DNA from 3 places in the Arthrobacter sp. Soil_N43 genome. Region 1 is predicted to be linked to each of the others. Evidence: predicted binding sites of a transcription regulator. Region 1 holds the regulator's gene; each other region holds the start of a gene.
The links. The regulator LexA, encoded in region 1, represses DNA repair genes until DNA is damaged. The targets are predictions, from matches to a motif close to TCGAACANNTGTTCGA.
Positions count from the first base shown of each region.

Region 2: a site for LexA is predicted at 1,219-1,234, ahead of AC3A3W_RS04145 (DUF6504 family protein). Genes of this name have one in related genera too.
Region 3: a site for LexA is predicted at 1,271-1,286, ahead of AC3A3W_RS13500 (DUF5131 family protein). Genes of this name have one in related genera too.

Region 1 covers NZ_JBDGML010000130.1:2,113-4,373, reverse strand. Annotated here, with positions in the region: gene AC3A3W_RS21470 (ATP-dependent DNA helicase) at 1-574, shown strand, start outside; gene lexA (transcriptional repressor LexA) at 621-1,370, opposite strand; gene AC3A3W_RS21460 (LysM peptidoglycan-binding domain-containing protein) at 1,695-2,108, shown strand; gene AC3A3W_RS21455 (histidinol-phosphate transaminase) at 2,196-2,261, shown strand, end outside.
Region 2 covers NZ_JBDGML010000053.1:5,101-7,361, forward strand. Annotated here, with positions in the region: gene AC3A3W_RS04140 (DNA polymerase III subunit alpha) at 1-851, opposite strand, end outside; gene AC3A3W_RS04145 (DUF6504 family protein) at 848-1,171, opposite strand; gene AC3A3W_RS04150 (hypothetical protein) at 1,315-1,701, shown strand; gene AC3A3W_RS04155 (chorismate mutase) at 1,777-2,103, opposite strand; gene AC3A3W_RS04160 (VOC family protein) at 2,118-2,261, shown strand, end outside.
Region 3 covers NZ_JBDGML010000100.1:100,781-103,041, forward strand. Annotated here, with positions in the region: gene tcmP (three-Cys-motif partner protein TcmP) at 1-504, shown strand, start outside; gene AC3A3W_RS13500 (DUF5131 family protein) at 501-1,253, opposite strand; gene AC3A3W_RS13505 (hypothetical protein) at 1,629-2,261, opposite strand, start outside.

The DNA.
Region 1 (2,261 bases):
GATGTCGCCGGAAGCACTCGACGAACTGGAAACGCTGATCCGTGCCTCAGGCGGGGGAGCGCTGTGCCTCTTCTCGTCCCGCCGGGCCGCCGAGGACGCGGCCGAGGCGCTGCGCCCCCGCCTGGACGTCAGCGTCCTCTGCCAAGGCGACTCGACCATGACCGCACTGGTGAAACAGTTCGCCGACGAACCGGACACCTGCCTGTTCGGCACCATGTCCCTGTGGCAGGGAGTCGACGTTCCCGGCGGTTCGTGCCGGCTGGTGGTAATCGACAGGATTCCGTTCCCGCGGCCGGACGACCCCCTCATGACGGCACGCTCCCGGGCCGTAGCCCAGGCCGGCGGCAACGGTTTCATGTCCGTGTCAGCCACCCATGCCGCAATCCGCCTGGCCCAGGGCGCCGGGCGCCTCATCCGGTCCACGGATGACAAGGGTGTGGTGGCGGTCCTGGATTCGCGGCTCTCGACGGAGCGCTACGGCGGGTTCCTCCGCGCCGCGCTTCCGCCGTTCTGGCCCACGACGGACCGGAAGATCGCCGTGGCGGCGCTGGAAAGGCTCGCCGGGGCACAGTAGTTCTGGGAACCCCTTATCCAGAGGGAGATCTCGAGCGAACCGCGACCTAAAGCGACCGCAGTACGGACACGACCTTGCCCATGACCACGGCGTGATCGCCCAGGATGGGCTCGTACTGGGTGTTCTGGGGAAGCAGCCAGGTGTGGCCGTCCCGCTGCCGGAAGGTCTTGACGGTTGCTTCGTCATCCAACAGCGCCGCCACGATGTCGCCGTTGGCCGCGTCGCTCTGGCGCCGCACCACTACCCAGTCACCGTCGCAGATCGCGGCGTCCACCATGGAATCACCGGCAACCCTCAGCATGAACAGCTCCCCGTGGCCGACGAGCTGGCGCGGCAGGGGCATGAGGTCCTCCACCATCTGGTCGGCGAGGATGGGACCGCCGGCGGCAATGCGGCCCACCAGCGGAACCAGCGCAGTGTCCGTGGCGCTGGGCAGCTCCGAAACGGACGCACGGCCAGCGCTGTGCTGCGGGGTGCCCTTGTCCCCGCCGGCGGCCTTGGAGACTCCGGCATCCAGCGTCAGGGGCATGAGAACTTCCATTGCCCGGGGGCGCTTGGGATCGCGCCGGAGGTACCCGAGCTTTTCCAGCTGCGAGAGCTGGTGGGTGACGCTGGACAGGCTGGCCAGGCCAACGGTGTCGCCAATCTCCCGCATGGAGGGAGGGTACCCGTTGTCGTTGACCGAGCGCTGGATGGTTTCCAGGATCTTCTTCTGCCGGACGGTGAGTCCCTTGGGTGCTGTCCGGGACCGCTGGCTGCGCTGGGTAGCTTTGCCGTCGGAGGCTTGTGCTGCCATGTTCGCCAACGCCTTTCGTTCCTCCCGGCTTGCTTTGGCCGCAGTTGCCGGGAACTTCCGGCCTGAAATGTCAGACCCTGCTGATCAACTGCAGAAGTGGTTGTTCTTTGATTTCAAACGTAGGCCAGCCACAAGGCTTTTTCAAACATTTGTTCTAGCGAGTCTCGACTTTATTCGTCGATAAGTGCTAAAACTGGAGAAGCAAAGTTCGAACATGTGTTCTAGTTCAGCTGCGGAGCGGCCCGGCCATTCGAAAATGCCGGCGGATGCCCGGCGGACCGGGGCACACCGGGCAGCACAGAGTAGTCCAGGAGGGCTCAGTTCATGTCAGCTACAACAGCAGTTCACCATTCTCGTCACCAGAAGCCCCTGGGCACCCAGGGCCTGCAGGCCGGCGGGCGGCCTGGCCCGCAGACGGGCAAGCCTCCGCGGCTGCGGCTCACCCGCCGCGGGCGGATCGTCCTGATCGGGTTGCCGCTGGTACTTCTGGCTGCGCTTCTCCTGTCTCTCACCGGCCTGCTGAACTCCCCGGCCAAGGCAGCAGACGCCGCCGGCGGGCTGTCTGTGACGGAGACCGTTTCCGTGACGGTGCAGCCAGGGGAATCGCTGTGGGCCATTGCGGGGAGTGTTGATCCGGCCAGGGACCCGCGCGATGTCATCGCGGATATTGTCCAGCTGAACAACCTGGAGAACGGCAAGGTCATGCCGGGGCAGCAGCTGTTCGTCCCGTCCAAGTAGGCCTTGATCCGTCGCGGCGGGTCCTGCCAGTCCTGCCTGAGCTGTCACGGTTTCCCGTTCGCCGTCCCGGGCACTTAAACTGTCCAAGTGACTGACCAGCTTGAGCGACTGAACCGACTGCCCCTCCGGACCAATCTACGGGGGCTGACACCT
Region 2 (2,261 bases), on a different contig from region 1:
AGATCTGCCGCCCCATAGCCGGCGGCGTGAATAATTTCCTTGCCCAGCTGCAGCATCTGATCAGGCGACTTCAGCCAGCCCTGCCCGTTGGGCTGGAGCAGCGGCGCGGCGGACAGTTCTGGCAGGGATTTCAAGGTCCGGGCGGAGTCGAGAACATCGGCCGTGGCGGCACCGTCCTCGGCACAGTAACGCACTGCGTTGGTGAGGACCGCCGGAACACTGTATTCCTGGGCGAGTTTGAGCATGCGGACGGCGTGGGCGGTGCTGAGGGGCTCTCCCGGGGCACTGAGATGGGAGACCACCTCCGCGACGACGCTTCCCGCCGGCATGGCATCCAGCCAGCTCTTGAAGAGCGTGCGGGGGCGGAGGTAACGGCGCCCGCCCATGGCCCTTCCGACGTCGGAATCCGGCCCGATCAGCACGCTAAGCACCGGCTTCAGGGTATCGGGGTGAAGGACCCTTGATGCCAGCTCCGCGCGGGTGACCGCAACCGGCACCACTCCCCCGGCCTTGCCCGTTGTGCGGGCATGGGCATCCGAAACCAGCCGGCAGAGCGCCTTGTAGCCGGCCCCGTTGGTGTGGCCGTGCGCCAGCACCACCACGCGGCCGGACAGCTGGGTGCGGAGGTCTCCCTCGTCGTCGAAAACGGCGAGATCCACGCCGACCACCGGGTCCAGCCCGGCAGCCATGCAGGCCTTAAGATGCTTGACCGTCCCGTAGAGGCCGTCCCGGTCAGTGCAGGCAAGCGCGGTTGCACCTGTTGCTGCCGCCGACTGGGCGAGCTCGTCGGGCCAGGAAACACCGTAGTGGGCGCTGAAGGCGGTGGAAACGTGAAGGTGCGTGAAGCTCATGCTGTCTTGTGCCGGAGGGCGTCGTGGATCCGGAGCAGCCTCCAGCGCCCGCTGCCGGTATGCCGGACCAGATCAAGTGTCAGGTGTTCAGGGGCCGCAGGGTTTTCCTTGGGCACCACCTGGACTCTCCAGATCTCGTGATCCACGAGTCCGGGCCCGCTGCCCAGTGGAGCCCGCTGTTCCTCGGCCCACCACTGGCGGCGCTCATACCAGTGGACCGGTTCGGCGCAGACTGCATATGTCCTGCCGCCCCACTGCAGCTCCACCGGCTGGCCTTCAAGTCCGCAGGCGACCTCCACGGACTCGCTGAACATGCCCATGGGTGCCTCCGGATACCAAGGTGAAGCTGCTGCAAATATTGGATGGTTCGAATATGTATTCGAATAAGTACAGTCTACGCCTGGCCTCCGGCAAAACCTAGATGGGTGTGGACGGACAGCGGCTCAGGGGGCAGGATGGAGCCATGAGTTCCAATGACGCACTCCTGAAGCACGTAAGCATCGCCGCCAAAGACACCATCCTGGTGGCCAAATTTGATATTGACGGCAACATTCCAGGATCGGGCGCCTTCGTAGTGGGGCTCGTGGCAGCAACTCCGGACTACTCACATCAACGGAGGCTTGGAATTGAGTTCATGAACGGCGAGGCCGTGTCGATGTACTCGTTCAGCCATGACGGCACCGAGGAGAACTTCGACATCACGAGTGTCGAGCATTCGGGCAGCACCATCACGGGCAAATTCCCCATGAGCACCGTGCTCGGGCTGGAGAAGGGCCACCTCATGTCAGCCTTCAGCGAGGCCGACGGGCGGGAATTCCAGTCGGGCGTGCCGGTCGAAGAGTCCCTTTAGACACCGCAACGGGACCCGACCACCCGGTCGTTGCCCAGTGCCTGCGGGCTGCCCAGTGCCTGCGGGGGCGCCTGCTCAGGCGTTCTCGTTGTGGATCTTCATCTCGAGTTCGATGAATTTCGAAATCATGGCCCGGTACGTGGTTTCCACGATGTCGGGGTCGATTTCCTTTTTCTCGGCAGCGGCGCGGACATGTTCGATCACACGTTCCACGCGACCGGGAGCCCGGACCTCGGCGTCATCGCCCTTGAGCGTCCCCGCGATCCTGATCAGACGTTCACGGCGCGCAATCAGCGTGACGATCTGGTCATCAACCTCGTCCACGGCGATCCGGACAGCTGCGAGCTGCTCCCTGTCAGCCTGGGCGCTTTTATCGTCTCCGTGATTTGTGGGCATGTCCATGACAGTATCGAACCATGCAGCCCCGAGTCGATTTTATTTCACTGGGAGTGCGAAGCGTTGCCGCCTCCCGCAGCTTCTATGTTGAGGGCCTAGGCTGGCCCGTCCACCGTGAATTTCCCGAAGTGATCTTCATCCAGGCCAACCACGGCCTCATCTTC
Region 3 (2,261 bases), on a different contig from region 1:
AGTTGGGAGGCTGCGGCCGAAGCCGTCGCACTGGAGTATGCGAAGCGCCTCACTGTAGGCACGGTTTTTCGTTCAGTTGTCTCGCCGGTCCGGCGGCAGGTACACCATCAGCCTGTGTATTTTCTCATTTTCCTGACCGCCGATCCTCATGGACTTTGGGTATTTGGAGTTGCGGCGGCGAAGGCCCGGGAAAAATGGTTGAGGGCATTGGGCCCGGACCAGGATGCTGTAGCGGGTATGCTTTTTGACTCCGTGGAACACCAAATTAACCGAGAGCATGAGAAGGCAACGGCAACAATCGCGGGCAACATATGCGCTCTTGTGGAGGATGGCCAGGAAAAGGCTGTCGTATGTTTCACCCATGAAATCTTCGGTGATGTCTACGGTGAGGCAAAAGAGACAGCATTCACAGCAGCCTTGAGACATCTGGTGAAGGCGGGCAAGGTGGACTTTGTGACCAAAGGCAGCAAGCCCCACCAGCACGTCATTCGTAAGGCGGCCTAGCCGCGGCTGAAGGCTGTCCCCGGCATTTCGTCCCAGGTTCGTCCGTCGAGTTCGCGTCCCTTTGCTTTTGGGGTTCGACCTCCCCATTGCTTGAAGAAGAAGGGCACTCCGGCTTCCTGACATTGGTCGCGAATATCGAGGACCCACGCTGGCTCCATCGGGCGGGCCTGAGGGCCAGACTCGCCGCCTACTATCACCCAGTTGATGCCGTCCAGATTCAGTCCAGGCAGACTACTGAGGAGTGGTTCACAAGATAGAAAGCGAACGGCGGCGGGGACAGACCGCAGGCTATCAATTCTATCGACGACGTCTCGTTCCTCAACGGAAACCCCCATCCATAGGTTGTGCGGCCAATCCAGCTTGTCCGCCAGCCGCCCCATACGGTGAGCCCGTTTTGTTAGCGCTTGATATGTGTGCTGCGGGGTTTCCCTTATGACATCAAAGATGTCGCGGACATAAGAGAGCGGGACTTTGGCGTGGAAGAGGTCGCTCATAGAGTTCACGAAGATGACCTTTGGCTTGTGCCATAGGTAAGGCTGCTTCAGCACAGTCGGATGAAGGGTGACGCCAAAGCCCGGACCAGAGGTCCGGTGATCTCCGTCATTTTGATACTTGCCCGCCCCCATTGCTTTGAGCCGCTTTGCTAAGGCCAGTGCATAGCAGTTGTCACATCCGGCTGCGACCTTGTCGCAGCCGGTGACGGGGTTCCAAGTTGCCTCGGTCCATTCAATGGTGCTCTGTGTCCCCACGATGCCCTTACTTCCCGTCGAACATTCGTTCGATACGCGACTACGCTAGCAAGTCGACGGGCGCGGCGACGCGATTCGCTCGCATGCGCTGGCCGTGGCGCGTCGGACGACGGGACACTGTCAGCCAAGCCACGAGGTTGGCCACGCCATCGCAGCGTAGCCGTCATGGTCTATGCCGCACGATGCACTTAAGGAAAGCATTATTTCCGATAGCCTCAGGAGCAGTAGTTGCTTGCTTGTTTTCTTGCTAGCGAGGATTGGGTTGGGGAAGTGGTGCAACCACGCGAGTGTCACTCGCAGAAGAGCAAATCAGACCCGGCGGTGCGCAAGTTGGATCAACCTTGCCTGCCCTGAGATGCCTTGCCTGCAGGCCGTCTAGGCTCTCTCGCGTTTTGAAAGCTCGTGGAGCTCACCCAGGATTTCCATCCACGGCGTCCCGTCTTGGATCAGCTTCGCGATATGTCGTGCGTGCGAGGTGTTACTGGCCATAGCTTCATCGAAACGCTCAATTAGACCTCTCGCGCCTTCGTCGAGGATATAGAGGACTTCGAGATCCGTCGTCGGCCTAAAATGCCATTCGTCATTGTCCGGATGCGTGCTGCTGACCTTGGATAGGAGGACAGGAGCGTCAATATTGGCCAGGGCCAACTGAGGCAGATTGGCGTCCATCAGCAGCATCGGCTCTTCACATGTCACAACAACGTGGCCCGTATTCTCCCCGTTAGGGAGTTTGGTTTGCGCCTTTGCAAGCGAGGACCCCGAGACAGATGCTGCAGCCTTTGGCCCCATCAGTATCGCCGCGGGCGGCGAATAGCTTTGCGCCATGAGCGACACGGGCCTTACCGTAAGCGTGTAGCCAAGGTGTCGGCCGATTTCACACAGCAGTGCTGCCGCATCTGCGCAGCGCGGCTCGGTGCCGAAAATGTTACCGACGACCAAGACCGCCGTGCGCAGCTCGTCGTAGGCTTTCGACTCGGTCGTTTCCGCCGCCTGCTTATTTTCCTGCCC